Regions from separate parts of the Arthrobacter sp. TE12232 genome, predicted to be linked through region 1. Evidence: riboswitches for the same ligand, from Rfam matches in the RefSeq annotation. Region 1 holds a riboswitch; the other holds the start of a gene.
The links. A riboswitch is a leader RNA that binds a small molecule or an ion and turns the genes downstream of it on or off. The one in region 1 is predicted to bind glycine.
Positions count from the first base shown of each region.

Region 2: it holds a riboswitch for glycine, as region 1 does, so the genes downstream of both, gcvP (aminomethyl-transferring glycine dehydrogenase) here and lipA (lipoyl synthase) in region 1, are expected to answer to the same signal.

Region 1 is NZ_JBSSFK010000001.1:2,008,150-2,022,887, forward strand. It holds gene ACVWZ7_RS08860 (alpha-ketoacid dehydrogenase subunit beta) at 1-907, shown strand, start outside; gene ACVWZ7_RS08865 (2-oxo acid dehydrogenase subunit E2) at 900-2,354, shown strand; gene ACVWZ7_RS08870 (acyl carrier protein) at 2,383-2,625, shown strand; gene purU (formyltetrahydrofolate deformylase) at 2,721-3,626, opposite strand; gene cycA (D-serine/D-alanine/glycine transporter) at 3,630-5,069, opposite strand; gene ACVWZ7_RS08885 (methylenetetrahydrofolate reductase) at 5,059-5,892, opposite strand; gene lipA (lipoyl synthase) at 5,912-6,943, opposite strand; glycine riboswitch at 7,102-7,199, opposite strand; gene ACVWZ7_RS08895 (FAD-dependent oxidoreductase) at 7,368-8,621, opposite strand; gene ACVWZ7_RS08900 (hypothetical protein) at 9,175-9,345, shown strand; gene ACVWZ7_RS08905 (gluconokinase, GntK/IdnK-type) at 9,447-11,726, opposite strand; gene manD (D-mannonate dehydratase ManD) at 11,716-12,945, opposite strand; gene uidB (glucuronide transporter) at 12,975-14,402, opposite strand; gene uidA (beta-glucuronidase) at 14,474-14,738, opposite strand, start outside.
Region 2 is NZ_JBSSFK010000001.1:1,652,216-1,666,953, forward strand. It holds gene ACVWZ7_RS07230 (threonine/serine ThrE exporter family protein) at 1-88, opposite strand, end outside; gene ACVWZ7_RS07235 (lipid II:glycine glycyltransferase FemX) at 129-1,202, opposite strand; gene ACVWZ7_RS07240 (TspO/MBR family protein) at 1,317-1,871, shown strand; gene ACVWZ7_RS07245 (L-serine ammonia-lyase) at 1,912-3,309, opposite strand; gene glyA (serine hydroxymethyltransferase) at 3,469-4,803, opposite strand; gene gcvH (glycine cleavage system protein GcvH) at 4,800-5,183, opposite strand; gene gcvT (glycine cleavage system aminomethyltransferase GcvT) at 5,779-6,912, opposite strand; gene gcvP (aminomethyl-transferring glycine dehydrogenase) at 6,925-9,813, opposite strand; glycine riboswitch at 9,853-9,969, opposite strand; glycine riboswitch at 9,971-10,069, opposite strand; gene ACVWZ7_RS07270 (TetR/AcrR family transcriptional regulator) at 10,302-10,841, opposite strand; gene ACVWZ7_RS07275 (MFS transporter) at 10,910-12,508, shown strand; gene ACVWZ7_RS07280 (SRPBCC family protein) at 12,514-12,987, opposite strand; gene ACVWZ7_RS07285 (ArsR/SmtB family transcription factor) at 12,998-13,357, opposite strand; gene ACVWZ7_RS07290 (Dps family protein) at 13,481-13,960, opposite strand; gene ACVWZ7_RS07295 (sigma-70 family RNA polymerase sigma factor) at 14,127-14,738, opposite strand, start outside.

The DNA.
Region 1 (14,738 bases):
GATGGGTGAGGACGTGGGCGCCTACGGCGGCTCGTTCGCGGTCAGCCTGGGCCTGCTGGAGGAGTTCGGCCCGGACCGGATCCGCGACACCCCGCTGTCCGAGTCCGGGTTCGTCGGCGCCGGCATCGGGGCCGCGCTTGGCGGCATGCGCCCGATCGTGGAAATCATGACGGTTAACTTCAGCCTTCTGGCCCTCGACCAGATCGTGAACAACGCCGCCACCTTGCTGCACATGTCCGGCGGGCAGTTCCACGTGCCGCTCGTGATCCGGATGACCACGGGTGCCGGCCGCCAGCTCGGCGCCCAGCACTCGCACAGCCTCGAGGGCTGGTATGCGCATATCCCGGGCCTGCGGATCCTCGCCCCGGCTACCCTCGAAGACGCCCGCGGCATGCTGTGGACTGCGCTTCAGGACCCGGATCCCGTGCTGATCTTCGAGCACGGCTCGCTGTATAACGTCCCCGGGGAACTGGCCGACGACGCCGGACCGGTAGACATCGACACGGCCGCCATCCGGCGCCCCGGCAACGACATCTCGCTGATCACCTACGGCGGGACCCTCCCCGCCGTGCTCGACGCCGCGGAACAGCTCGCGGCCGACGGGATCGATGCCGAGGTCCTGGACCTGCGCACGCTCCGCCCGCTCGACGACGCCGCCATCATGGCATCCGTGACCCGGACCCACCGGGCTGTGGTGGTCGATGAAGGTTGGCGCAGCGGCAGCCTGTCGGCCGAGGTGAGTGCCCGGATCACCGAGCAGGTGTTCTTCGACCTCGATGCGCCGGTGGGCCGGGTCTGCAGCGCCGAGGTGCCGATCCCCTACGCCAAGCACCTCGAGCTGGCCGCCCTGCCTTCCGCGGCACGGGTCGTCGCCGCCGCCAAGGAGACGGTGGACGCCGGTGGGTGACTTCCTCATGCCCTCGCTCGGGGCTGACATGGAGCACGGCAAGCTGGTCGAATGGCTCGTCAAGCCCGGTGACTACGTGCGCCGCGGCGACCTCGTGGCAGTCGTGGACACGGACAAGACCGTCATGGATGTGGAGTCCTTCCAGGAAGGCGTCGTGGCAGACCTCCTGGTGGGCATCGGCGAAACCGTTCCGGTGGGAACCCCGCTGGCCCGGATCACCCAGACCCCCGCCGAGGTGGGGGCACCGGGGCATGAGGCGCCCCCGGCGCGGGCGCCGTCCAAAACCCCCGCTGTCAAGCCTCACGCTCCGGAAGCACCGGCGGCCACGGCCGGTCCCCCGATCGCGCCGCCGGTGCGGCATCTGGCGCACCGGCTGGGCGTGGACACCGGCAGGATCCATGGCACCGGCAAAGCCGGCGCCATCACGCGGGCGGATGTGGAACATGCCAGGGCGGCCCGGCCCGCCAGCGCGGCCAGGGTGCGCTCCACGCCGCGGGCCCGGCGGCTCGCGGCGGAACTCGGGATCGAGCTTTCCGCCGTGACCGGCACCGGCCCGGACGGCGCCGTGACAGTGACCGACGTGCAGGACGCCGCAGCAGCCGTTCCGCCGGCAGGCCCCGCGGAGGCGCGTCCCGAAGCCGGTCCCCCGGGGGCCGTCCTCCCGGAGGCCGCCGTCGCGGTTTCCGGGCCTGAAGCCGCACCCGCTGTACCGGAAGCCGCACCCGCTGCTCCGGAACCGGAAGCGCCGGCTAAAGGGAAGCCGTCGTCGGAGGCCCGCGAGCGCGTGGCAAGCCTGCGCCGCGCCATCGGCGCCCTGATGACGCGTTCGAAGCAGACCATCCCGCACTACTACCTCAGCACCACGCTGGACCTCCGGGCCGGCGTCGAGTGGATGCAGTCCGTCAACGCGCACCGGCCCGTCGCCGCCCGGCTGGTCCCCTCCGCGCTCCTGCTCAAGGCCGCGGCGCTCGCGGCCAAGGAAGTCCCCGAAGTGAATGGCTTCTACGACGGCGGGGGGTTCCGGCCCAGTGCGGCGGTGCACCTGGGCGTTGCGGTGGCCCTGCGACAGGGCGGCCTGGTGGCCCCCGCCATCCACGACGCCGACACCCTGCCCCTGGACGTGCTGATGGAGCAGTTGCGGGATCTTGTCAGCCGGGCCCGGGCGGGGCGTCTGTTGCGCGCCGAGATGGCCGATCCAACCCTGACGGTGACCAACCTCGGAGACCTCGGCGTGGACAGTGTCTACGGCGTGATCTACCCGCCCCAGGTCGCGATGGTGGGTTTCGGCCGCGTGACGGAACAGCCTTGGGCCCAAAACGGGCTCCTCGGGGTCCGGCACGCTGTCATTGCGACGCTCTCGGCGGACCACCGGGTCAGCGACGGGTTGCGCGGCGGCCGCTACCTGGCCCTGATCAACGAGCTGTTGCAAGAGCCCGAGCATCTGTGACACCCAACGCCAGGAAAGCGGAGGAACCATGAACGAACAGGACGCCCGGGCGGCCGTGCACGCCGCGATCGGCGAAGTGGCCCCCGACGTCGACTTCGACGACGTCGACGAGGACGCCCGGCTGCGCCAGGACCTGGAACTCGATTCGCTGGACTTCCTGCGGCTCGTGGAAACCATCGACAAGGCCACCGGCGTGGACATTCCGGAGCGCGACTACCCGGCCGTTGCCACCGTCAAGGGCCTGATCGGCTACCTCGCGGCACGCGGCTAACCCCCAGCGACTGCTCCGTAACCGCCCTTTTGGAGGCTCTAAAGGGCGGTTACGGAGCAATCGACGGCGGCGAGGGTCGACCCATAGGACCTGTCCTACCGCAAGACGACGGTCCGGTTGCCGAGGAGCAGGACCCTGCCCTCGCAGTGCCAACGCACGGCATTGCGCAGGGCGGCGCACTCGGCATCCCTGCCCACCGCCACGAGGTCGTCGGCGGTGTAGGTATGGTCCACGTCGATGACCTGCTGCGAGATGATCGGGCCCTCATCCAGCTCGGCATTGACGTAGTGGGCGGTGGCGCCCACGGTCTTCACCCCACGGTCGTAGGCCTGGTGGTAGGGCTTGGCCCCCTTGAAGCTCGGCAGGAAGGAGTGGTGGATGTTTATGGTCCGTCCCGCGAGTTTGGCTGATAGTCCGTCACTGAGGACCTGCATGTAGCGGGCCAGGACCACGAGTTCCACGTCGAATTCGTCAACGATTTCCAGAAGCCTGGCTTCGGCCTCCGGCTTGGAGTCCTTGGTCACCGGCAGGTGGAAGAACGGGATGTCGTGCCACTGCACCAACCCCTCCTGATCGCGATGATTGGAGACCACGGCGACGATTTCCACGGGGATGTCGCCGGTCCGCGCCCTGAACAGAAGGTCATTGAGACAGTGGCCCATCCTGGACACCATGACCAGGACACGGCGTTTGCGGCCGTGCGGCTCCAATTGCCAGTTCATCTGCCATTTCTCCGCCAGGACCGTAAAGTCGCGGCGCAGCTGCTCGGTGCTGAAGGACTCCGGGGCAGAGGAGAAGTGGACGCGCATGAAGAAGTGCCCTTCCCCGCGGTCTCCGTACTGTTTGTTGTCGATGATGTCGCAGCCGTGGTCCAGCAGGAACCCCGAGATCGCGTGGACGATACCGGGAGACTCCCGGCAGTCGAGAGTGAGCACGTGTTCAGACGTGGCTGTATGTTCCATGGGTTCCTGGGGCGAACCCGTCGTCGGTGTGGTGTTCATTGCTCAGGCTTCCTGTTCCATGTCCCGGGCGAGTTCGGCCTGGAACGTCGCGTAGCGGGCTAGGTGCGTGGGGCGGCGGCGCAGGATGTACCATGCGATGCCGAGCAAAATGAACCAGACCGGGGTGAATAGCAGGGCCGTGAGCGTGTCAGGCTGGGTGGTCAGCGTCCAGAGCACGAAACCGAAGAAAGCGAAGACAACCCAGACCATGGCAATGCCGCCGGGCATCTTGAACTTGGAGGCGTCGTGCAGCTGCGGGCGGCGCCGGCGGAAGGCGATGTAGCTGGCCAGGATGATGGACCACACGAAGACAAAGCAGACAGCGGACACGGTGGTCACCATGTCGAAGGCCTTGCCGATGTCCTGTCCCGCGTACATCAGCACCACGCCGGAGAGCAGCAGTACGCAGGAGAGGAACAGGGCGTTCTGCGGGACCTTCCGCCGGGAGAGCCCGCCGAACACGCCGGGAGCGTCACCTTCCTGGGCCAGTCCGTACACCATGCGTGAAGTGGAGTAGATGCCGGAGTTGGCCGAGGACATCGCCGAGGTCAGGACCACCAGGTTCACCACGGTGGCGGCGGCACCCAGGCCGGCCAGTGAGAACATGGCGATGAAGGGGCTGTGGCCGGCCTGGAACTGGGTCCACGGAATGACGGACATCAGGATGATCAGGGCGCCCACATAGAAGAGCAGCACACGGATGGGAATGGAGTTGATCGCCTTGGGCAGATTCTTCTCCGGGTCCTTGGCCTCGGCAGCCGTGGTGCCCACCAGCTCAATGCCCACAAAAGCGAACACGGCAATCTGGAAACCGGCCACGAAGCCCATGAATTCATTCGGGAAGAAGCCGCCGTGACTCCACAAGTTGCTGAAACTGGCCGGTCCGGCGTCGGAGCTGAACCCGCTGAAAATCATGAACAGACCCACCACGATCAGTGCCGCGATGGCGATAATCTTGATCAGCGCGAACCAGAACTCCGTCTCGCCGAACGCCTTCACCGTGGCCAGATTCAGCAGCAGCAGGATGGCGATGGTAACCAGGCCGGGGATCCACAAAGGTAGCGCCGGCCAGAGTTCCTGCGAGTAGCCCGCAATGGCGATGACATCCGCAATCCCGGTGATCACCCAGCAGAACCAGTAGGTCCAGCCGGTGAAGAAACCTGCCCAGGGGCCCAGTAGGTCCGCGGCAAAGTCGCTGAAGGACTTGTAGTTCAGGTTGCTCAGCAGCAGTTCGCCCATCGCCCGCATGACAAAGAACAGCATGAAGCCGATGATCATGTACACGAAGATGACGGAGGGTCCGGCCGCCGAAATCGTCTTGCCCGAGCCCATGAACAGGCCGGTGCCGATGGCGCCGCCGATCGCAATTAGCTGGATGTGCCTGTTGCTGAGCTGCCGCTCAAGGTGCGGTTCCTGGTGGGAAGTTACGACTCTAGTTGTCACGTGTTGCCCTTCGAATCAATGCCGGCTGAAGTGCTGCTGGGGTTAACGCTTGATCAGGCCCGTCAGGGACCGCGTCAAGGTTGTTGAAGCTGTAGAGATGGATGCCCGCGATGCTGCCGGGCTGGCTTTGCAGACCCGTCACCAGACTCTGGGGCGAGTACCTGTCCCCGCTCAGGAGCTTGCGCGCCAACGGCCCCTTGCGGCTGAGGAACTTCAGGGAACTTCCGACGCCGATCTGCGCGGCGAGGGAAACCAGCTTGGTCCGCGGGACGGCCCCGGCCACCCCGGCCCAGACGGGCAGTTGCACGCCTTCCCGGCGGAGGAGCGCCGCGTAGTCAAGGATTTTCGGCGCGGAGAAGCACATCTGCGTGACGACATGCGTGGCCAGGTGCTGCTTGGCCAGCAGGGCGTCCACGAGGTCCAGGGCACCCACAGCGGGGTGTCCCTCCGGGTAGCCCGCAACGCCTGCCCGCATCACTCCGCCGGTGTACTGCGCGATGTCTTCCAGCACCGGGAGGGCGGACCCGTACGGACCCGCCTGCTGCTTCCGGTCTCCGCCGATCACGAACACCTCACCGATGCCGGCAACATTGCAGTCGCGGAGGATTTCGGTCAGCTCGACACGACCAGGCAGGCTCCGCGCCGCGAGGTGCGGAATGACGGAGTAGCCGTGCAGGCTAAGCTGCACCGCGGCACGCATGGTCCGCTCGATGCCGTGGTGGGGCAGGCACGTGACGGTAAGCGTGGTGCTCAAGGGCACCAGGGCCGTGACCTGCTCCACGATTCCCTCTGAAGGGATGATTTCGATTCTGGTGGGGATCATCGTTAGTCCTCTGCAGGTGTCAGACGCCGGCGTGCGCGGCGAGGATGGAGCTGGCTTCCTGGCGGGTGCTGCCGGAGCTTTCGATGTGGGCGAGTTGGGCCGGGATTTCCCAGCCCTTCTTGCGCATCGCGGTGGCCCAGAGCCGGCCGGCGCGGTAGGAGGAGCGCACCAGGGGTCCGGACATGACGCCCAGGAAGCCGATCTCGTCCGCTTCCTGCTGCAGGTCCACGAATTCCTGCGGCTTGACCCAGCGGTCCACCGGCAGGTGCCGTTCGGACGGGCGCAGATACTGGGTGATCGTGATGAGGTCGCAGCCGGCCTCGTGCAGGTCCCGCAGGGCCTCGGAAATCTCGTCGCGGGTCTCGCCCATGCCCAGGATCAGGTTGGACTTGGTCACCATGCCGTGCTTCCGGCCCTGGGTGATGACGTCCAGGGACCGCTCGTAGCGGAACGCGGGACGGATCCGCTTGAAGATCCGCGGCACGGTTTCGACGTTGTGGGCGAAGACCTCGGGCTTGGAGTCGCAGATCGCCTCGATGTGCTCGGGCTTGCCGGAGAAGTCCGGGATCAGCAGTTCGACGCCGGTGCCCGGGTTCAGCTCGTGGATCTTGCGGACCGTCTCGGCGTAGAGCCAGACGCCCTCGTCGGCGAGGTCATCGCGGGCCACCCCGGTCACGGTGGCATAGCGCAGGGCCATGGACTGCACCGAGCGGGCCACCTTGGTGGGCTCGAAGACGTCCACCGGGGAGGGCTTGCCGGTGTCGATCTGGCAGAAGTCGCAGCGGCGCGTGCATTCGGAGCCGCCGATCAGGAAGGTGGCTTCCTTGTCTTCCCAGCATTCGAAGATGTTGGGGCAGCCGGCCTCTTCACACACCGTGTGGAGGCCTTCCTTCTTGACGAGGTTCTTGAGCTGGACGAACTCGGGGCCCATCTGGACCTTGGCCTTGATCCATTCCGGCTTACGCTCCACCGGTGTGGCCGCATTGCGCTGCTCAATGCGCAGCAATTTCCGGCCATCTGGAAAGGTGGGAGGGGACGACTGAATGGCCATGAAGGAACTCCATAATTCAGGTGGCATTTTGGGTGCCACGATGATTCGGGTTCCTCCCCGCTCTGTATTGGACCTGAGAGTTTCCGCAGACCCTGCTGTTACAGGGTGCCGCTTGCACCGTCGGTGAGTCCGGTGACCGGACTGCTTTCCAGAGTTGCCTCGCCGCGGCGGTACGTGGGCCTGAGAGATTCCTGGGGAGGATTTGCTCCTACGGCGCCTGCTGAACGTACCGGCAGGACTCTCCCGCCGCAGATCAAAAGCATGTATGACTTGTCGTGATACTGATCACACGGTAGCCCTTGACTGGACCGCACGCAAAAATTACGTCACGCGAGTCACATATTTCCTCGCCCGGCCAGCGTCCCTCTGCCATTGTGGGATGGCGGTGAAGCGCCCAATGGGGCAGTATGACCGCCCAGCGCGGCTAGGGCTGCGGCTGCGGTCGGGGTTCGGCGCGCCGGGCGAATGCCGGGGCATGCTCGGGCCGCGGACCAAAGGCAATAAACCGGGGAATGATGGTGCGGACCGCTGGAACGCGCCGGGCCACGAACAGCGCCGCGGCTGGAACTTTTGTCCGCTTCCCGGACATGATCGGGCCGAAGATTGCCCGCTGCATCACCCTCTGGGCAGTCTGCACAATGACGGTGGGCAACCGCCGCCGTCGTTCGACTTTCTTGAGGTCTGCCGTGGTCACATGGCCCCGGAGCAGTGCGGGGGCAAGGGACTCGGCGGCGGCCGCGGCGTCCTGGATCGCGAGGTTGATTCCGACGCCGCCGGCCGGGGACATGGCATGCGCGGCGTCGCCGATGCACAGCATGCCGTTGATGTACCACCGGTGCAGCCGGTTCAGGCGCACGTCCAGCCAGTGGAGGTCATCGAGGGAACGGATGGCGTCAACGCGGTCGGCGAGGTCCGGGCGCAGCGCCGCGACCCGGCGTCGGAATCCCTCGACGCCTTCCGCGCGGATCCGGGCGTCGGTGCCTTTCGCGGCGAGGTAGCCCATTTGGTAGTAGTCATTGCGGAACAAGGCCAACAGCGCCTCGCCGGGTCCGAATGCCGGCACGAGCCCGGCCACCTCGCCTGCTTCGGAAGGGTTCCGGGGCAGCCGGAACCACCAGGTGTCGAAAGGCACCGGAAACTCCTTCGGCGCGAGGCCGGCCTCGGTGCGGAGCACGGAATGGCGTCCGTCCGTCGCGACGACCAGGTCCGCCAAGAGTTCGCCGTGAGTGCCGTCCGGGGTCCGGAAGCGGATTCCGCGGACACGGCCCCCGTTGCGGACCAGCCCGGTGGCGGTGTGGCTCATCAGCAGGGTGAACCCCGGTTCCTCGGCCGCGGCGGCGCCGAGGAAATTCAGGAAATCCCACTGCGGCATCATGGCGATGTAGTTGTACGGCGGCGGCAGCGCATCAAAATCACCCATGGTCACGGGCGGCCCGCCGGGAACCGGAAAAGCAACATTCTTCAGGCGACTCTGCGGCAGCCGGCGGAATTCCTGGCCGAGGCCGAGTTCGTCAATCAGCCGGATGGTGGAGGGGTGCACCGTGTCGCCGCGGAAATCCCGCAGGAAGTCCGCATGCTTCTCCAACACCGTGACCCGCACCCCGGCCCGGGCCAGGAGCAGGCCCAGCATCATCCCCGCAGGCCCGCCGCCCACCACCGCGCATCCGGTCTTCTCCATGGCCCCCACGCTACGCCTGCGACGGGCGCCGCGGGAGTGGTTTTCGCGTCGGTTTTTCGTGTGCGCTACGGCTTCAGACTGGCGCTACGGGGATCCGCGTAGCGCCGGTCCGAAACCGCAGCGGCGGCCCGGCTGGAGGGCTCAGAGCCGGGTCAACAACTACAACGTCATCTGGCGGGCTCAGCACTGGGTCTTGCAGAACTGCGACGACTAGCCGGCCGATAGCCAGCCTCCGCGCGTAGGAACTGCCCCGGCATCTGTCATGGGCCCGGGGCTTTTCTTTACCCGCGAGGGCGGTCGGGGCCCATTCCGGCTCCAGGAATTGCTCGGGGGAGAACAGCAGTGGGCACAGCGCCTGGGGTTCTGATCAGGGTGATGATGACGGCATGGCTCATGGCGCCGCCGGTGTGGTGCCCAAGCGCGCCTCCTCGGCGGCGTGGGTGTGTTACGGGTGCGGGAAAACTGCGGAAACATTGCGTGTAGACTCACGGCACCGCACATGGGGTGCGGAGCAGCATTCTTTGGGGGGAACGTGGCTGAGAAACTCACACATTTGGATGACCGACACGATCGGGTCGTTGAGCACTACGAAATGCCGGCGCTTATCGAGCGGATCCAGAATGTGTTGGATGTCAACGGCGTCCTGACCGTTGCGGACTACCGCAGAGAACTTACGGCAGCCCGCAACGATGCGCAGGAGCACTCGGCCAGCTACGACGCCTAGGACACGTAGGCGAACGGGATATTGCCGACTCCCTGCGGACTGGTGCCATTCAGTCGGCAGAGAGCCTGCTCTAAAACCTCTAGAATCCCAGGTAAAAGGGCTCAGAGCCGGGTGTCGAAGGAGTCGCAGAAGACGTTCTCGTTGAACGTGCCCTGGAACTCCGATTTGCCCTGGATCTTCTCGATGGCAGCCCGGATGGCCTCCGGCGTGCCCGCGTGGGCGTGGATGGCCGTCTTCACCATCGGCACGTCAATGAGGTGGTTGGGCTGATTGAGCGAGACGAACACCGTGGGCACCTCGGTGGCGTACCAGGGGATCTCGGCCGCCATGGGCGTTGACCACTTGATCCGGATGGCCGCCTCCTGGGCGAAGCCTTTCACGTTGGCGAAGACGAACGCGGCGTCGTACTTCTGCGCGTAATCCCCCGTGGCTTCCTCGGAGATGACGGACATGAAGTTCACCCCGGTCTCGCCGGCAATCTGGCGCTGCTCGGCTGTCTTGAAGACATGGACTTCAAAGCCGGCTTTTTCGAGCTCGTCGCGGACCACGTCCAGATAGGCCAGCGGGTCGGCACGGGTGAAGTCCGCGCCGCCCGAGATGCCGTAGAGGCGGATGCGTTTGTGCGTCCGGGGCGTGATGGGCAGGTTGCTGGCAGTGTCCTTTACCAGGGTGACGGTCTTGTCGGCGATCTCCGCGGCAATCGCCCGGTGGGCCTCGCTCCCGATCAGCTGCAGCGCTTCGACCGGCGGGACGAGGGATTCCCGCGCGGCCTTGTGCAGGCCGAGTGAGGCCTTCAGTCCCAGAATCCGGCGCAGGGCGTCCTGCAGCCGTGCTTCCGTGATGACCCCGGACTTGTACCCCTCGAGCATGTACCCGAAGTCCTCGGCCGGGTTCCGGAAGAACAGGAACATGTCGCACCCGGCGGCAATGGTGGCAGGGACGAGCTCGCTGCGCTTCATGGCCTGGGTGAGGCCGATCATCTGGGACGCGTCGGTCAGGACGAGCCCGTTGAAGCCGAGCTCGCCGCGGAGCAGGTCCTGCAGTAGCTCGGGCGCCAGGGTCGCGGGCAGGATGTCCTCCGCCGCCAGCCCGGGGCGGAAATGCCGTGACAAGTCCGGCGCACCGATGTGGCCGACCATGATCGACTGCACCCCGTGCCCGATCATCTCCCGGTACACGTGCCCGTAGGTCCGGTTCCACTCCTCGTAGCCGAAGGTGTTGTAGGAGGTGACCACGTGCTGATCGCGTTCGTCCAGACCATCACCCGGGAAGTGCTTCATGGCGCACACGGTGGGCGATTCGCTGATGCCGTCGAAGTATTCCTTGGCCCGTTCCACCACGATCTCCGGGGTGTTGCCGAAGGCACGGGTGGAGATGACGGTGTTCCGCCAGTTGTAGTGGATGTCCACGATCGGCGCGAAGGCCCAGTTGCAGCCCAGCGCCGCGGTCTCCACACCGGCCACGCGCCCCATCTGGCGGGCGATGTCCTTGTCCGGGTGCGAGCCCGCCTGCAGGTGCGTCGAGACGAACGTCCCGTCGTCGCAGCTTCCGGCTCCCCCCATTTCCGGGTTGGAGGCCACCAGCAGCGGGATGCGGGTCTTGGATTGCGCGTAGCGGATGTGTTCCTGCACGGCGGCGGCGGGGCCGGGCCGGTAGCGCATGCCGCCCACGTGATACTGCTCCAGGACACCGTCGAGGTATTCCTGGGAGTAGTCGTTGTTGTGGTTGATGAACAGCTGCCCGATCTTTTCCTCGAGCGACATCGAGTCGATGGTCGAGTCCACCCATGCAACGGCGGCGTCGTCGAGGTTGAACGGAGCGGCCTTCAGGTCCACAAGGAACCGGGTGGCATCGACCTGCCGGCCGCCGAGGGCCGCTACAGCTTCGTCAACGATCTGCTTCACTGGCGTGGCGATGTCCACTACAACACTCTTTTCGTCGGCCTGGAGTTCTTCGAGGGTTTCCAACTGCGATTCCAGCAGTGAGAGCGGCATGAAGTGCCCCGGACGCGCGGCCATGCGGCTGCTGAGCAGTTCCCGGCTCCCGTGCAGGTGCACGAACACCACGGAGGGATCGCCGCTGCGGATGATGTCCCGGTAGGCGCGCTTGAGCGCGCTGCACGCGATGATCAGGCCAGCGTCCGACGCCGCGAAGCGCCTGCCGATTTCGGCCAGCCACGGTGCCCGGTCGTCGTCGTTCAACGGAGTGCCCGAAGCCATCTTGTCGATGTTCGACTGCGGGTGCAGTGAGTCGCCGTCGAGGAATTCCGCGCCGAGGCGCTCGGCGATGGCCGCGCCCACGGTGCTCTTGCCGCAACTCGTCACACCCATCACCACAATGTGGCGGGGGGCGGAGCCGGCGGGGTTCAGCTCACCAGTCATGAACGGTGCCGTCGACGAGGCGGTTGTAGGGCAGGTAGGCCTGCTGGTACGGGAAGGCCGCCGCGGCTTCCTCGTTGAATTCGACGCCGATGCCGGGCTTGTCGCCCGGGTGCAGGTAGCCGTCCACGAACGTCATGGACTGCTCGAAGACCTCGTTGGTCTTGTCCGAGTGCTGCATGTATTCTTGGATGCCGTAATTGTGGATGGCCAGCCCGACGTGCAGCTGCGCGGCGAACCCGACCGGGGAGATGTCAGTGGGGCCGTGGAAGCCGGACTTGATCTGGTACTGCGCGGCGAAGTCCATGACCTTCTTCAGCGGCGAAATCCCGCCGAAGTGCGTGGACGCGGCCCGGACGTAGTCGATCAGCTGTTCCTTGATGATCGTCTGGTAGTCATACACGGTGTTGAAGATTTCACCGATGGCCAGCGGGGTGGTGGTGTGCTGGCGGACCAGGCGCAGGGCCTCCTGGTTTTCGGCCGGGGTGCAGTCCTCGAGCCAGAAGAGGTCGTAGGGTTCCAGCGCCTTGCCGAGCTTGGCGGCCTGGATCGGGGTCATCCGGTGGTGCCCGTCGTGCAGCAGCGGGATTTCCGGGCCGAACTCGTTGCGCACGGCCTCGAACACGGTGGGCAGGTGGCGCAGGTAGGCGCGGGTGTCCCAGTCCTCTTCCTGCGGGAACGCCCCACGGCCGGCGGGCTCGTAGTCGTACCGCTCCCCCGAGGCCTGTGCCTGCGCGGCGACCCCGTAAACGGCCTTGATGCCGGGGATGGCGGTCTGGATCCGGATGGACTTGTACCCGAGCTCCAGGTGCTCGCGGACGGAATCGAACAGGGAGGGAATGTCCGCGCCGGAGGCGTGGCCGTAGGCGCGCAGCCCGTTCCGGGACGCGCCGCCGAGGAGCTGGTAGACCGGCATCCCGGCCAGCTTGCCCTTGATGTCCCACAGGGCCATGTCGACGGCGGCGATCGCGGCCATCGTGACCGGGCCGCGGCGCCAGTAGGAGCTCCGGTACAGGAACTGCCAGGTGTCCTCGATCCGGTGCGGGTCCTTGCCGATCAGCAGCTGCGCGACGTGCTCCTTCAGGTAGGCGGCCACGGCGAGCTCGCGGCCGTTGAGGGTGGCGTCGCCGATGCCGGTGACGCCGTCTTCTGTGGTGATCCGCAGGGTCACGAAGTTCCGGGAGGGGCTGGTCACGAAGACTTCAGCGGCAATGATTTTCACAACAGGTCCTTGTCTGGGTGGTGGGTGGCTTAGTTGCTGGGGGCCAGCGGTGCGGCATCGGCGGGAACGGTGCCGTCGGCGTCGTTCCGGGAGGTTCCGACGGCGATTCCGACGGCGCTGCCGGCACCGGCGGTGCGGCGGGCCTGGATTTCGGTGAGGATCCGGGCGTGCATGGTGTCGGTGAGCGTGTACTTGGCCATCACGAGCACGGCCAGGATGGTCATGATGGCAGGCAGTGCGCCGGCGGCCAGCTGGATGCCGAAGACGGCGTCGGGGGTCTGGACGGCGCCGGATTTGTAGCCGCCCAGGGCCAGGGCATAGGCCGCGAGCGCTCCCCCGACGGCCTGGCCGGTCTTGCGGGTGAAGGAGAACAAGGCGTAGGTGATGCCCTCGGTCCGGACGCCGGTCTTCCATTCGCCGTATTCGACGGTGTCGGCTTCGAGGGCCCACACCACGATGTTGACCGCGAGGACGCCCACGAGGCTGATGACCAGGCCGCTGAAACCGATCCAGACCTGGCTTGCCGGGGTGAAGAAGACGATGGCGCCCCCAATGACCGTGACCAGCGACGAGAAGATGTAGACGCGCTTCTTGCCGATGTTCCGCACCAGCTTCGGCATGAAGCCGGCCAGCACGAAGGTGAGGACGAGTTGGATGATGGAGAGCGCGGGGTACAGGTCCAGCCGCCCCAGGACATCACGGAGGTAGTAGAGCTGGACCGAAGTCAGGGCCAGGTAGCCGGTCAGGAAGAAGAAGGAGCTCAGGCACAGCATCAGCAGCGGCCGGTTGCCCCTGAGCGTGTCCATGCTCTGCTTGAACGTGACGTTGGGGACGGCGCGGTGGACCCGCTCCTTGGTGGTCAGGACGGTGAACAAGTACAGGGCTGCACCGATGACGACGAAGATCAGGGTGATGGTGGTGAACGTGGCCTGCAGGTTGGCGCCCGGCTTGATCAAAGGGGCCACGAAGATGCCCAGGGCGGAGCCGACCAGCATCCCGCCGATCATCCGGGCCGAGCCCAGCTTGGCGCGCTCGGCCGGGTCCTGGGTCATGGCGCCGGCCAGCGAGCCGTAGGGGATGTTGACCAGGCTGTAGGCCAGGCCCAGGGCGGCGTACGTGACGTAGGCGTAGAGCAGGGTGCCGGATTCGCCGAGCGCCGGGATGGAGAAGGTCGCCACGCTCAGCAGCAGCAGCGGGATGGAGCCGAACATGATGAACGGGCGGAACTTGCCGAACCGCTTGCTGTAGGTCCGGTCCACCACGCGGCCGGCGAAGACGTCGGCGAAAGCGTCGAAGATCCGCACCACCAGCAGCAGGGTGCCGGCGGCCGCGGCCGAAATCCCGGCCACGTCGGTGTAGTACACCAGCAGGAACATGGTGGCGGTGGTGAATGCGAGGTTGTTGGCAGCATCGCCGGCGCCATAGCCGATGATGCTGAGCTTGGAAAGCTTTTTCATAATTGGGCTCCTTTACCCGTTGCCGGACTCAGACCCTGGTCCGGGCCCGGCGAAAAAATGTGCGGTAAGGCCTACGCCTCGGAAGTGTTGTTCGGGGTTCCGGCCAGCGCCGTCCACCGTTTGCGCAGGGCATAGGCGGCGGGCTTGGGCCGCCTGTCCCGGGTGAAGACGCCCTTCTTGTTGCCGTCCACGCGCATGATGCCGTTGGAGGTCTGGAAGTCCGCGAAGTTCCAGACCTGCTCGCCCACCATGGCGTCCACGCGGTCGAAGACCCGGTGGTACATGGCCAAGAACGCGGCCTGGTATTCCTCGCTCCAGGGCTGTTCATAGATCGAG
Region 2 (14,738 bases), 360 kb from region 1:
TCTGGCGCACCTGCATGGGCGACATCGGTTCGGTCCGGGGCAGGCCGTCCGTGGGCGGCCTGCGGCGGCCGTCGGGTTCTTTGTTCATTCCGGCCTCCTCACTGTCCTTGACGGTTTTTGCCGATGGCCTAGTAGAACTGCTGGCCCGTGCGCCGGGTGTAGAGCTGGCGTGCCACGCGCTCCCCCGCCGTCATCCAGGCCTTGTACTTCAAGGGGCTCAGCACCTGGTCGTAGCAGCCGACGAAGTCGGTCACGGTCTTGCTGAAGCTCGTCTTGAAGAGGCCCAGCCCGTGGAACGGGTTCGACGTGTCCTTGAGCTTGTCGCTCGGCGGGGTGCCGCAGAAGTCGTACTCGGTGCAGCCAAGGTCCTTGAGCTGGTTGATGGCCGTCCACTGCACAAGGTGCGAGTCGCCGTACTGACCCCGCTTCTGCAGCGACCCGCCGTCCTTGTACGTGCCCTTGCGGCCGTAGTTGATCACGAACGCGCCCACCGAAGGCACGCCGTTCTCGTACACGAAGAGCAGCCTGCCCTGGTCCCGCTTCAGGAAGTTGGTCCAGAACTGGCGGTAGTACTCATACTCGCGGACCCGGACCTGGGATTTGGCCTCCACCGTGGTGGTCATCAGGGCATACATGGCCCGGAAATTCTCATCCGTGGGTTCGACGTTGTGGACCTCCACGCCCTCGCGGATGGCCCGGCGCACGGCATTGCGGCCGCGGGAGTGCAGGTTGCGCAGCAGCTGGTTTTCCTCCGGCGCAATGTCAAGAAGCGCCGTGGAGTCGTTCGGCTGCAGGTTGTGGGTCTTGACGAGTCCGGCGCCTTCAAGGACCCGGGCGGCGTCGTCGGAGAGGATGATGTCCGGCTCGATTTTGATTGCGAAGACGCCCAGCCTGGCCCGCTTCACGAAGTCCGCGTTCGCGGCGGTGATCCCGGGGATGTCGTCGACAGACGCCACGTCGGGGCCCTTGATCAGATACCACAGCTTTCCGAGCAGCGGGAAGGACTTCTCCAGGACCAGGTTGTAGCTCGTGTAGTCCGCCGTCTCGTAGACCAGGTGCAGGGGTTTCCAGCCAAAGTGCTGCTTAACCTCGGCGAAGGCTTCGGATTGCAGGAGATTGCCGCCGTTGGGGTTCGCGGTGACGTGGGCATCCCAGTTGGCAATCTCTTCGGCGGAGGCAAAGCGGGCAGTGAATTCACGCAAGGGTGCGGCATCCAATCATTGCGGTACGAGCGTCGGCGGCATGCGGACATGCAGCCCCAAGTCTATCGGTCCGCACCCTGCCGCCGGTCCGGACAAGACGGTTACGCTGGTCTCATGCAGGCTCAGCAACAACCGCTGGAAGGCCGTCCCGGGGCGCCCGGCGGACGCTCACGAGACGCCGGAAGCGGCTCCCAGGTGATCGCACTGTTCGTGTTCCTCGGCGCGTCGGCGCTCGTTGCGGCCCTGGGCGGCCTGGCCACGGCCAACCACGTCAACGGCTGGTACGCCACGGCGGACAAGGCGCCATGGTCCCCGCCCAACTGGGTCTTCGGCCCGGTCTGGACGCTCCTGTACACCGCCATGGCCGTCGCGGCGTGGCTGGTCTGGCGCAAACACGCCGAAGGGTCCAGGACGGCGCTCACCGCCTACGGGCTCCAACTGGTGCTGAACCTGCTGTGGACCCCGGCCTTCTTTGCCCTGTACCCGGTCCTCGGGACGCCGGCGCTGTGGATCGCGTTCGGGATCATCGTGGCACTCGCCGTCGCGGTGGCCGTGACCGTGGTGCTCTTCGGGCCCATCAGCCGGACGGCAGGGCTGCTGATGCTGCCCTACCTGTCCTGGATCGTGTTCGCGTCCACGCTGAATCTGTGGGCGGCCCTGCACAACTAGCGTCCGCCGCAAGTGGCCCCGGCGGGCGCCGGCTAGCCCGCTAGCACTCCACGACGTTCACGGCTAGGCCGCCCATCGCGGTTTCCTTGTACTTGGAGCTCATGTCCTTGCCGGTCTCGCGCATGGTCACGATGACCTCGTCGAGGGAGACCCGGTGCGAGCCGTCGCCCCACAGGGCCATCTTGGCGGCGTTGATGGCCTTCGCCGCGGCGATCGCGTTGCGTTCGATGCAGGGGATCTGGACGAGGCCGCCGATCGGATCACAGGTCAGGCCAAGGTTATGCTCCATCGCGATTTCCGCGGCGTTTTCCACCTGCTGGGGCGTGCCGCCCATGACTTCGGCCAGGCCGGCGGCGGCCATCGACGACGCCGAGCCCACCTCGCCCTGACAGCCGACCTCCGCGCCGGAGATCGAGGCCTGTTCCTTGTACAGCACGCCGACGGCGGCCGCGGTCAGCAGGAACTTGACCACGACGTCGTCGCGGTCGGCCTGGGTGGCCTTATCCATGCCGGGTGCGAAGTGCAGCGCGTAGTAAAGCACGGCCGGGATGATGCCCGCGGCGCCGTTGGTGGGGGCGGTGACCACACGGCCGCCCGAGGCGTTTTCCTCGTTCACGGCCAGCGCGATCAGGTTGACCCATTCCTGCCAGTACTTCGGGTCCCGGTCCTTGTCCTCCTTCATGAGGCGCTCGTGCCAGTCGGGGGCCCGACGCCGGACCTTGAGGCCGCCGGGCAGCAGCCCGACGCGCTTGAGGCTGACCTCGACGCAGCCCTCCATCACCGAGTAGATGTGCAGGAGCCCCTCGCGGATCTCCTCCTCGGTGCGCGAGGCTCGCTCGTTGACGAACATGATCTCACCGATCGAGAGGCCCTTGGACTGGCAGCGGCCCAGCAGTTCCGCGGCCGTCCGGAACGGCAGGGGAAGTTCCTTCTTCGATTCGTCGAGTTCCTTCAGGGCCGCCTCTTCCTCGCCCTCGCGGACGATGAAGCCGCCGCCCACGGAGAAGAACGTGGCGCTGTGGAGGACCTCGCCGTCGGCGTCCGAGACGGTGAACGTCATCCCGTTGGTGTGCCGGGGCAGGATGGTGAGCGGCCGCAGGACCATGTCCTTCACGCCGTACGGCAGGGAAACAGCTCCGGCCAGTTGCAGGATGCCGGTCTCCGCGATCGTGGCGAGCCGGCCTTCCACTTCCTCGGGGAGGATCAGTTCGGGGTGGAAGCCCTCAAGCCCGAGCAGGATGGCGGTCATCGTGCCGTGGCCGTGGCCCGTGGCGGCAAGCGAGCCATAGAGGTCAACGCGCAGGGACGCCACCTTGTCCAGGTCGCCGGAAGCCTTGAGTTCTTCGGCGAAGACGGCGGCGGCCCGCATGGGGCCCACGGTGTGCGAGCTGGATGGCCCTATTCCGATGGAAAAGAGGTCAAAGACTCCAACAGCCATTGTCGGTTCCTAACTAGGTCTTGCTGTGGCCCGGCAGAGGGTCTTGCCGGAAGGCGGCGCGGCCGCCGGTCGGCGGCAGTACCGCCGGATGCACGACGCCGGGCGGCGGCTTGTGGCCGCGGCCCGCCCGGCGTCGTGTCTACTTCAGTGATACGTCGCCTAGGCGAGGTTATCAACCGAGGGGTACAGCGGGTGGGCGGCGGCGAGGGCCTCCACCCGGGTGCGCAGACCGGACAGGTCCGCGCCGGCGTCGGCGGTCAGGGCCTCGGCGATGATGTCGGCGACCTCGGTGAAGGCCGCTTCGCCAAAGCCGCGGGTGGCCAGCGCCGGGGTGCCGATCCGCAGCCCCGAGGTGACCATCGGCGGGCGCGGGTCGAACGGGACGGCGTTGCGGTTGACGGTGATGTCGATGGCCGCCAGGCGGTCCTCGGCTTCCTGCCCGTTGAGCTCGCAGTTGCGCAGGTCCACGAGGACCAGGTGCACGTCGGTGCCGCCGGAGATCACGTTGATCCCCTTGGCGGTGACGTCCGGCTGGAGCAGGCGGTCGGCGAGGATCCGCGCGCCGGCAAGGACGCGTTCCTGGCGTTCTTTGAACTCCGGGGACGCGGCGATCTTGAAGGCCACGGCCTTGCCGGCGATCACGTGCTCCAACGGGCCGCCCTGCTGGCCGGGGAACACCGCGGAGTTGATCTTCTTCGCGATGTCGGCGTCGTTGCTGAGGATGATGCCGCCGCGCGGACCGGCGAGGGTCTTGTGCGTGGTGGACGTCGTGACGTGGGCGTGCGGGACCGGGCTCGGGTGCAGCCCGGCCGCCACGAGGCCGGCAAAGTGGGCCATGTCCACCATGAGGTAGGCGCCCACGGAGTCGGCGATCCGGCGGAACTCGGTGAAGTCGAGCTGGCGGGCGTACGCGGACCAGCCGGCAACGATCAGCTGCGGCTTGTGCTCCTGGGCCAGGCGTTCGACCTCGGCCATGTCGATCCGGTGGTCATCCTCGCGGACCTGGTACGGGATGACGTTGTAGAGCCGGCCGGAGAAGTTGATCTTCATGCCGTGGGTCAGGTGCCCGCCGTGGGCCAGGTTCAGGCCCATGATGGTGTCGCCCGGACGGATCAGGGCGTGCATCACGGAGGCGTTGGCCTGCGCGCCGGAGTGCGGCTGGACGTTGGCGTACTCGGCGCCGAACAGGGCCTTGACCCGGTCGATCGCGAGCTGCTCGATCACGTCAACGTGCTCGCAGCCGCCGTAGTAGCGCTTGCCCGGGTAGCCCTCGGCGTACTTGTTGGTCAACACCGAGCCCTGCGCCTGCATGACGGCCCTGGCGGTGTGGTTCTCCGAGGCAATCATCTCCAGGCCCTCGCGCTGGCGGGTGAGCTCGTCATCGATCTTCGCGGCGATCTCCGGGTCCAGGGCGGACAGGTCCGCGTCCAGGCTCGGCGAGACGACCTGCTCAAACGCCAGAGTCTCTGTTCCTACAGCCCCTCCCGCGCTCACAGTTCGCCGCCGTTCTTGGAGGCGTATTCCTGGGCCGAGAGCAGCGGGCCGTCCGAGTCAGCGGCCACCTTGAAGAGCCAGCCGGCACCGTACGGATCGCTGTTGATCAGCGCGGGGTCCTCGACGACGGCGGCGTTGATTTCGGTCACCTCGCCCGTGACGGGGGCGTACAGGTCCGAGACGGACTTGGTCGATTCGACCTCGCCGCAAGTCTCTCCGGCGGTCACCGCGGAGCCGACCTCGGGCAGGTCGACGTAGACAATGTCGCCGAGGGCGTCGGTGGCGACGGCGGAGATGCCGATGGACACGACATTCCCGGCCTCACGCGCGACCCACTCGTGCTCGTCGGAGTACTGCAGTTCAGGGGCAACTTTTGCCATGTGTTTTTCCTAAGTCTTGGAGTGGTCGTTGGTGCTAATTCAATTGTGGTTGGGTTACGTACTGACCGTGGCCGGGTTACGCGGCCGGAAACCGAATTCCTCCGCGTGCTCGGTCGCGAAGGCGCCCGCTGGGCGGACGCGTCGCTCCCTTAGACGCACGCTTCCGGAATCCGCTCCCCTGCCGCTTTCGGTTAGTTCAGTTCCGCGGGCCAACAGTTTCGGACGGGCCACCAGTTCTCCGGAAAGAAACCGTGGCCGTTCGAATCTTCTAGGGCCGGGCTGCTTCTTGGCTTCAAGGGTGTCATCAAGCTCACCCCCCAATGTTCGAGCTTGACAGGGCACCCGTTGGAACAAGCCGACCCCCGGTAGGCGGCTCATCCCCCAGCACCCTTGGTGTTCGAAGGCGCTTGTTCCCGTTGCTCCGGTTCCAGGGCGTGGTCTCAAAGGTGACGTGCCCCCAAGGGGTTGGCCGGCCGCGGTTTTCGAAAGCGTGCGTCTAAGCGAGGAACGAGCGAGCACGCGTGAAAACTGGGGCCAGCCAGCCCCGGAGCCGGGCACCGGTGAGGCACACGGCTCCGGGACCGACCCAGCCGGGCTACTTTTGGCGCTTGTAGAACGGCAGTGCGACAACTTCGAAGGGCTCCGTCTTGCCGCGAAGATCGATGTCCAAGGCCGTGCCGGGTTCGGTGAACTCAACATCGACGTAGGCCATGGCAACCGGGTAGCCCAAAGTGGGTGAGGGCTGGCCGGAGGTGACCTCGCCCACCACGTTGCCGTCCTTGAGGACCGGGTAGTGGCCGCGGCCTGCCCGGCGTCCGAGGCCCTTGAGACCGACGAGCTTGCGGCCCGTGGTGGAGCCGGCGCCGGCTTCCTTCTTGGCGGCCAGGGCCGCCTTGCCGATGAAGTCGCCTTCCTTGGACAGCGCGACGACGGGGCCCAGTCCCGCGGCGAAGGGGTCTCCTTCGAGCGAGAGTTCGTTGCCGTAGAGCGGCATGCCGGCCTCGAGCCGCAGGGAGTCGCGGGAGGCGAGGCCAGCGGGGGTCAGCTCGCCGTCCTCGGCGATGGCGATGAGCGCTTGCCAAAGGGCGGCGGCGTCGTGGTTGTCCACGAAGATCTCGAAGCCGTCTTCGCCGGTGTAGCCGGTGCGGGCCAGCAGGAGGTCCTGGCTGGCGCCGCCGACCATGAAGGGCACCTCGACGGCGGCGTAGTACTTCAGGCCGGTGACGAGCTCATGCTGCGCGGCCGGGACAAGGCGGAGCAGGATGGCCTCCGCTTTGGGACCCTGCACGGCGATCAGCGAGGTATCGGCGGAGGCGTCCTGGACGGTGACCTCAAAGCCTGCAGCGCGCTCAGCCATAGCAGCTGCGACCACTTTGGCGTTGCCCGCGTTGGGGACCACCAGGAACTTCTGCTCGCCACGGCGGTAGGTGATGAGGTCGTCGATGATGCCGCCGTCCTCGTTGCAGATCAGCGAGTACTTGGCCTTGCCGATCGCCATGGCGGAGATCTTGCCGACCAGGGCGTAGTCGAGGAAGGCCGCGGCGTCCGGGCCGGTGACCCAGACTTCGCCCATGTGGGAGAGGTCGAACAGGCCCGCGGAGTTGCGGACGGCGTGGTGCTCGGCGAGTTCGGAGCTGTACTTCAGGGGCATCTGCCAGCCGCCGAAGTCCGTGAAGGAGGCGCCGAGCTTCTTGTGCTCTTCGTACAGGGCCGTGTAATTCTCAGTCATCGTTGGCTGTCCTTAGTTGGCGGAGGCGGAGTCGTCGGAGTGGTCCTCGAAGGCTTCGAGGGGTGGGCACGAGCAGATCAGGTGGCGGTCGCCCGCGGCGCCGTCGATCCGGCCGACCGGCGGGAAGTACTTGTCCTGCTTGAGCGTGTGGACCGGGAAGACGGCCTGCTCGCGCGGGTACTCGCGGGTCCAGTCGGTGCTGATCACGGCGGCGGCGGTGTGCGGCGCGTTGCGCAGCGGGCTGTGCTCCACGGTGAAGTCACCGTGGGCCACCTGGTCGATCTCGGCGCGGATGGCGACCATGGCCGTGATGAAACGGTCGATCTCGCCGAGGTCCTCGGATTCGGTGGGCTCCACCATCAGGGTGCCGGCCACCGGGAACGCCAGGGTGGGGGCGTGGAAGCCGTAGTCAATGAGACGCTTGGCGACGTCCTCGGCGGTCACGCCGGTCTTGGCCGTGAGTTCGCGCAGGTCCAGGATGCACTCGTGGGCAACCAGGCCGCCTTCGCCGGTGTAGAGCACCGGGAAGGAGTCGTTCAGGCGGGCCGCGATGTAGTTCGCTGCCAGGAGGGCCGACTTGGTGGCTTCGGTGAGGCCCTGGCCGCCCATGAGCTTCACATAGGCCCAGGAGATCGGCAGCACGCCGGCCGAGCCGTAGCGGGAGGCGGAGATCGGGGTGCCGTCGGCGCCGTTGGCCGGGTCCGCAGCGTTGCCCGGCATGAAGGGTGCCAAGTGTGCCTTAGCCGCGACCGGGCCGACGCCGGGGCCGCCGCCGCCGTGCGGGATGCAGAAGGTCTTGTGCAGGTTCAGGTGCGAGACGTCGCCGCCGAACATACCCGGCTGGGCCAGCCCGACGAGGGCGTTGAGGTTGGCGCCGTCGATGTAGACCTGGCCGCCAGCGGCGTGGATGGCGTCGCAGACCTCGCGGACGTCGGCGTCGTACACCCCGTGGGTGGAGGGGTAGGTGATCATGATCGCGGAGAGCGCGTCCTTGTGCAGCTCGATCTTGGCCTGCAGGTCCGCGTGGTCGATCGTGCCGTCGGAGGCGGTGGCCACGACAACGACCTTCATGCCGGCCAGCACGGCCGAGGCGGCGTTGGTGCCGTGCGCGGAGGCCGGGATGAGGCAGATGTTGCGCTGGGCGTCGCCGCGGGAGAGGTGGTAGCCGCGGATGGCCAGCAGGCCGGCGAGCTCGCCCTGGGATCCGGCGTTGGGCTGGATGGAGACCTGGTCGTAACCGGTGATCTCGGTCAGCTGGGCTTCGAGGTCCTCGATGAGTTCGCGCCAGCCGGCGGTCTGGGATTCCGGGGCGAAGGGGTGAATGGAGGCGAATTCCGGCCAGGAAATCGCTTCCATCTCGGCCGTGGCGTTCAGCTTCATGGTGCAGGAACCCAGCGGGATCATCGTGCGGTCCAGCGCGAGGTCGCGGTCTGAGAGGCGGCGGATGTAGCGCAGCAGCTGGGTCTCGGAGCGGTGGGTGTTGAACACCGGGTGCTGGAGGTAGTCGGAGGTCCGCTCGACGGCGGCGTCCAGGACGAAGCCATCTACGGAATCCACCACAGTGGCCCCGAAGGCGGCGACGACGTCGGCGACGATGCCCGCCGTCGTGGCTTCATCGGCGGAGATGCCGACAGTGTCGGCGTCGATGGCGCGCAGGTTAATGCCCTTGGCGTCGGCGGCCGCGATGATTTCCGCGGCCTTGCCGGGCACGGAGACGGTGATGGTGTCGAAGAAGGAGGTGTGCAGCACGTCCAGGCCCGCGGCCTTCAGGGAAGCGGCGATGGTCTTGGCGTGCCCGTGGACGGTCTGCGCGATGGCCTTCAGTCCGTCGGGGCCGTGGTAGACGGCGTAGAAGGAGGACACGATCGCCAGCAGCGCCTGAGCGGTGCAGATGTTGGAGGTGGCCTTCTCGCGGCGGATGTGCTGCTCGCGGGTCTGCAGGGCCAGACGGTAGGCGGGGACGCCGGCGTTGTCCTTGGAGACACCCACGAGGCGGCCGGGCATGGAGCGCTCGAGGCCCTTCTGGACGGCCATGTAGGCAGCGTGCGGACCGCCGAAGAACAGCGGCACGCCGAAGCGCTGGGCGGAGCCGACGGCGATGTCCGCGCCCTGCTCGCCCGGGGACGTGATGAGGGTCAGGGAGAGGAGGTCGGCGGCGACCGTGACGAGCGCGCCGCGCTCCTTGGCCTCGGCGATCACGGCGCTGTGGTCGAACACCCGGCCGGAGACGCCCGGCTGCTGCAGGACGACGCCGTTGATGACGCCCTCCGGCAGGCCCTTGGACAGATCGGCGACCTCGACCTCGAAGCCGAGGGCTTCGGCGCGGCCCTTGACGATCGCGATGGTCTGCGGGAGGCAGTCGGCGTCGAGGACGGTCTTTCCGTCGTGCGCTTCCTTGTTCTTGTTGGCGCGGCGCATCATCAGCACGGCCTCGGCGACGGCGGTGGCTTCGTCCAGCAACGAGGCGTTGGCGATCGGCAGGCCGACGAGGTCCTGGACCATGGTCTGGAAGTTCAGCAGCGCCTCGAGCCGGCCCTGGGAAATTTCCGGCTGGTAGGGCGTGTACGCGGTGTACCAGGCCGGGGCCTCGAGAATGTTGCGGCGGATCACGGCCGGGGTCACGGTGTCGTAATAGCCCTGCCCGATCATCTGCACGGCCGTCTTGTTCTTGCCGGCCAGCTTGCGCAGCTCGGCGAGGACTTCCACTTCGCTCAGGGCCGCGCCGAGAGCGAGGTCGGAGTCCTGGCGGATGTCTTTCGGAACGGCGGTGTCCACCAGGGCGTCGACGGTGTCGTAGCCGACAGCCTTCAGCATGGCGTCGACGTCGGACTGGCGACGGGCACCGATGTGCCGGTCGACGAAGGACGTGGAGGCTGGGGTAACAGTCACAAGGAACTCCATAACTCAGGCGGCGCTGGGTACGCCACATTGATTCGGGTTCCTCCCCGCTCTGTATTGGACCTGAGAGTTTCCGCGCAGCCGTGCATATAAGAGGGCTTCGCTTGCACCGTCGGTGAGCACAGCGTGTCGAGGACAGCCTGCCACTTTCCAGAGGTGCCTTGCCGCGGCGGTACGTGGGCCTGAGAGATTCCTGGGGAGGATTTGCTCCTACGGCGCCTGCTTGTACCTACTTGCAGGACTCTCCCGCCGCAGATCAAAGGCGTATTCAATTGGGTGTTCAATCGGGGGTGACAACAGTCACAACAATCATTGTCCTATGCCGGGCGCGCGTCCGCAAACTCCCGCCCGCCTTCGGCCCCACGTTACGAGGAGCGGCGGCACCGCGAATTCGCCGGAAACGTGCCGGGTCGCCGTAACGTTCGAGCGAACTCGCACTCTTCCGGCGACTTCGGCGGACTCGGAGGTCGCAGCGCGAGCAGTTCAGGGCCTCAGCGGCGCAGCTTCTCGACGGCGGCCAGGAGGCCCTCGACGTCTGCCTCGATTTCAGCGGGCGGACCGGCGGGCCCCCGTCCGAGCATGGCGTTGAAGTACAGCCCGTCCCCCATGTACAGGACCGCCTTCGCCATGGCGGGCCCGACGTCGGCCGCCAGCAGTTCCAGCCAGCTCGCCTGGCCTGCGGCGAAGCGGCGCTGGGTTTCCTCGTGCGCCACCTCGGCGAGCCGGGTGGCCGCCACGAAAACCCGGTCCATGGGCGTGTCCGCCCATACCGAGGACTTGATGAAGTACGCCGCCGCGCCTTCCGGAGCCGCGGCCATGGCGGCGACATCCGCGGCCAGATGCCGGTCCAGCCGTTCGAGCAGGACCGAGATCATCGCCTCCTTGGTCGGGAAGTGGTAGAGCAGGCCGCCCTTGGAGACGCCGGCCCGCCGGGCGACGGCGTCCAGCGTCGCGGCGCGTTCGCCCACTTCGATGAGCAGGGATTCAAAGGCGTCGAGGACGGCCTCGCGGGCCACCGGTTTTCTGGGCATGCTTCCCATCATGCCCGTCCGGCCCCGCATTTCTTAACTGTACCGTCCAGACGGTATAGTTATGACTCATGAGCACCACATCGACTACCACAGCCACCAGCAACCCGGCGGCCACCCGGCCCCAGGCACCCTGGCGTGACTGGGTGGCGCTGGCCCTGCTGATGTTCCCCGTTCTGCTCGTGGCCGTGGACAACACCGCTCTGACCTTCGCCCTGCCGGCCATCGCCCGCAGCCTGTCCGCCTCCGGCGTCCAGCTGCTCTGGATCATCGACGCCTACCCCCTGGTCCTGGCCGGGCTGCTCGTCGCGATGGGCAGCCTGGGCGACAGGATCGGCCGCCGCAGGCTGTTGTTCGTGGGCAGCGCGGGTTTTGCCGCGGTTTCGGCCGCGACGGCGTTCGCCCCGAGCGCCGAATGGCTGATCGCCGGCCGCGCGGGGCTAGGCCTCTTCGGCGCCATGCTCATGCCCTCTACGCTCTCCTTGATCCGCAACATCTTTCCCCAGCCCAACCGGCGCCGCCTGGCGGTGGCCATTTGGGCCGCGGGCTTCTCCGGCGGTGCCGCCCTCGGCCCGATTGCCGGCGGCTGGCTCGTGGAACACTTCTGGTGGGGCGCCGTCCTGCTGGTCGCGGTGCCGATCATCCTGCCGCTGCTGCTGCTCGGGCCGGGGCTGATCCCGGAATCCCGAGATCCGAAGCCCGGCCGCGTGGACGCGCCCAGCATCATTTTGTCCCTGCTGGTCATGGTGCCCGTGGTCTATGGGATCAAGGCGCTCGCCACGCACGGGCCGGCGCCGGAGGCCTTCGCGAGCATCGGCGTCGGCCTGTTGATGGGCTATGTCTTTATCCGGCGCCAGCGCAACCTGGCCGAAGGCCACAGCACAGCCCGCGCGACGGGCCACAGTACCGCGCCGATGCTCGACGTTAGCCTCTTTGGCAACCGGATCTTCAGCACGGCCATCATCGCCAACGTCCTGGCGCTGTTCTCCTTCAACGGCTTCATTCTCTTCCTGGCCCAGCACCTGCAACTGCTGGAGGGCCAGTCCCCCTCGGCCTCGGGCGTCGCCATGGTCCCGGCCCTCATCGCCACCGTCGTTGCCGGCCTGCTGGTGGTCCCGCTGGTGCGGAAGGTCCGGCCCGGTTTCGTCGTGGCCGGCGGCCTGCTGCTGAGCGCGGCGGGCTATTTCATGGTGGCGTTCGGCGACCACAGCCACGGGCCGTCACTGCTCCTGGCCGCCCTGATGGTCCTCTGCCTGGGAGTGGGTGCCGCGGAGACCATCTCCAACGACCTGATCCTGGGCGCCGCGCCGGCCGACAAGTCGGGGGCCGCCGCCGCGATCTCCGAGACCGGCTATGAGGTGGGGTCCCTGCTGGGCACCGCGATCCTCGGCTCCATCCTCACGGCCTCGTACCAGGGCAACCTCCGGCTCCCCGCGGGTGTGTCCGAGCTCGCGCCGGCCGGAGCGACGAGCCAGGCCGGCGAAACCCTCGCCGGCGCGGTGGAGCTCGCCGGGATGCTCCCCGCTCCCCTGGCGGAATCCGTGACGTCGGCCGCGCGTACTGCCTTCGACTCCGGCGTCCACATCACGGCCGCCATCGCACTGGTCCTGATGTCCGGGGCCTGCGTCCTGGCCGCGATCGTGCTCCGTACGGTGCCGAAGGCCAAGTAGCAGGCTCAGTTGCCGTCGACGTACTTCTGCAGGGCGTCAAGGAGCTCGCCCGTGCCTTCCTTGCGCCCGGCGACCTGAGCCCCGTCACTTTCCGGGGACCCGGTGAAGAAGGCGCCCTGCTCGGTCAAGGTCAGCAGGGTGCCGTCGCCGTCGGGCTCGAGTTCGACCGTACTGAGCGAGACGGACATGCGTCGTCCATCGAGCAGCATTTCGTAGCTGTAAACGATCCGCTCGTTCTCGACGATGTCGTGGTAGATGGCATGCATGGTCGAAACCCAGCTGCCCACCGGACCTCCGACGTCGGTCTCGCGGCCGCCCTCCCGGAAGTCGAGGCTGGATTCGCCCTGGTACCACTCCGGCGGACCGCCAAACCACTTCTTCTTGCTGGCATGGTCGGCAAACGCGGCAAAGACGCGCGACGGCGGTGCGTTCAGCCGGCGCTCCAGGGAAAAACTCGCGTGCGTAACGGGGACACTCATGACGGACTCCTCATTGCTCAGTGTGGAGGCTGGGATCCAGGAATTGCTCCAGCCGGTCGAGGCGGCGCTCCCCCGGCGTCCGGCGCTGGCCCAGCCAGTCCTCTGCGCGCCGGACTGTGACAGGGTCGATGCTGCAGCTGCGGACCCTGCCGATCTTTTCGCTGCGGATCAGGCCGCTGGCTTCCAGGACCTGCAGGTGCTGCACAACGGCGGGCAGGCTCATCCCGAACGGCGCGGCCAGCTGCGAGACCGAAGCCGGCCCGTCGCAGAGCCGGACCACGATTGCGCGGCGGGTGGAGTCGGCGAGCGCGTGGAAGACGCCGTCGAGCTCCCGCTCACTGAGACCGCGGACCGCTGAATTGTTAAGCACATCGTTAAGTATTCGCCGGTCCGGAGGGAAGTCAAGAGGGCGCTTAAACGCAACGGCCGGCGCCGGGACAACCCGGCGCCGGACACTGTGTTTTAGGGAAGGGCGGGCGGTGGGAGCCGACCCCTACTTGCTTTCAGGTGTGGTCACGCTGGCGGTGGCCTTCATGGTTTCCGCATTGACCATCCAGGCGTACTGTTCAAACTTCGCAATGAACTCATGCAGGAGGTCTGCGGTGGTGGGGTCTTCCTCGTCCACTTCATCGTGCACCTTGCGCATTGTGCCGACGGCCGCTTCCAGGGCCGCGACAATCCGTTCGATGGCGTCCTTGGTGTTGATCAGGCCCGCGGGGAACTCCGCGAGTGCGGTGGATTTGGAAACCGTGGAGCTGCGGCCGTCCGGCAGGGCGTGGAGGGCGCGCATGCGCTCGGCGAGGTCGTCGGCGAATCCCCGGGCGGCGTCGATGATTTCATCAAGCTGAAGGTGGAGGTCCCGGAAGTTGGTTCCCACGATGTTCCAGTGCGCCTGCTTACCCTGGACATGCAGTTCAATCAGGTCCACCAGAACCGCCTGCAGGTTGTTCGTCAGTGTGGGTGATGCTTTCATGCGTCCTCCTCGATAGAACCGGTGCAGTGAAGGCCTCGTGCGCCATCTGGTGGCGCTCCGGCCGGTATCTTCGACGCTACCGCAGGGCATCGCCGCGCCGCGATGGTTCCGGGAGGAATTTCTCAGTCAGCTTACTAAGTAGGCTGACTAACCGTGAAGGGCCCGCTCAGACAGCCTCGTTGAGGACCGGGCCTTGCGGAAAAATGGCCCGGGTGATGCCTCCCGAAGTGGCCTCGGAGAGCTGGCTGAGGTAATCGTTGCGGCGTCGGGGGGTAATCCTGGACTGGGGTTCGAAGGCCTGTTCGGGGTCGTCGGCGTAGTGGGCCGTCAGTCCGTCGCGCATTAGCCGGATGGCCTCGGACCGCTGCTGGGATACTGCGGCGTGCGTGGATCCGAGTTCCGCGGCGAGGTCTTTGACCGTCCGGTCACGGAAGTAGATTTCCTCGACAACGTAGCGCATCCGTTCGGGCAGGGACTTCACGGCGGCCCGGAGGTACTGGAGCCGTTCGTCCGCAAGCACGGAGTGCTCGGGTGAGAGGGTTTCAGCGGCGAGGGTGTCCACCACGGCCTCATCGAGGGGCGTCAGCGTGCGGGACGCATCGGCCAGCGCGGCCTCCACCACGCTTTGCTGGACACCCAGTGCGGACGCGATTTCGTCCACCGTCGGAGTGCGGCCCAGCGCGGACGCCAGCGTTTCCTGCACGGACATGGTTTCTTTGATCCGCCGGCGGGCGGAGCGGGTGGCCCAATCACTGGCCCGCATCTCGTCCGCGAAAGC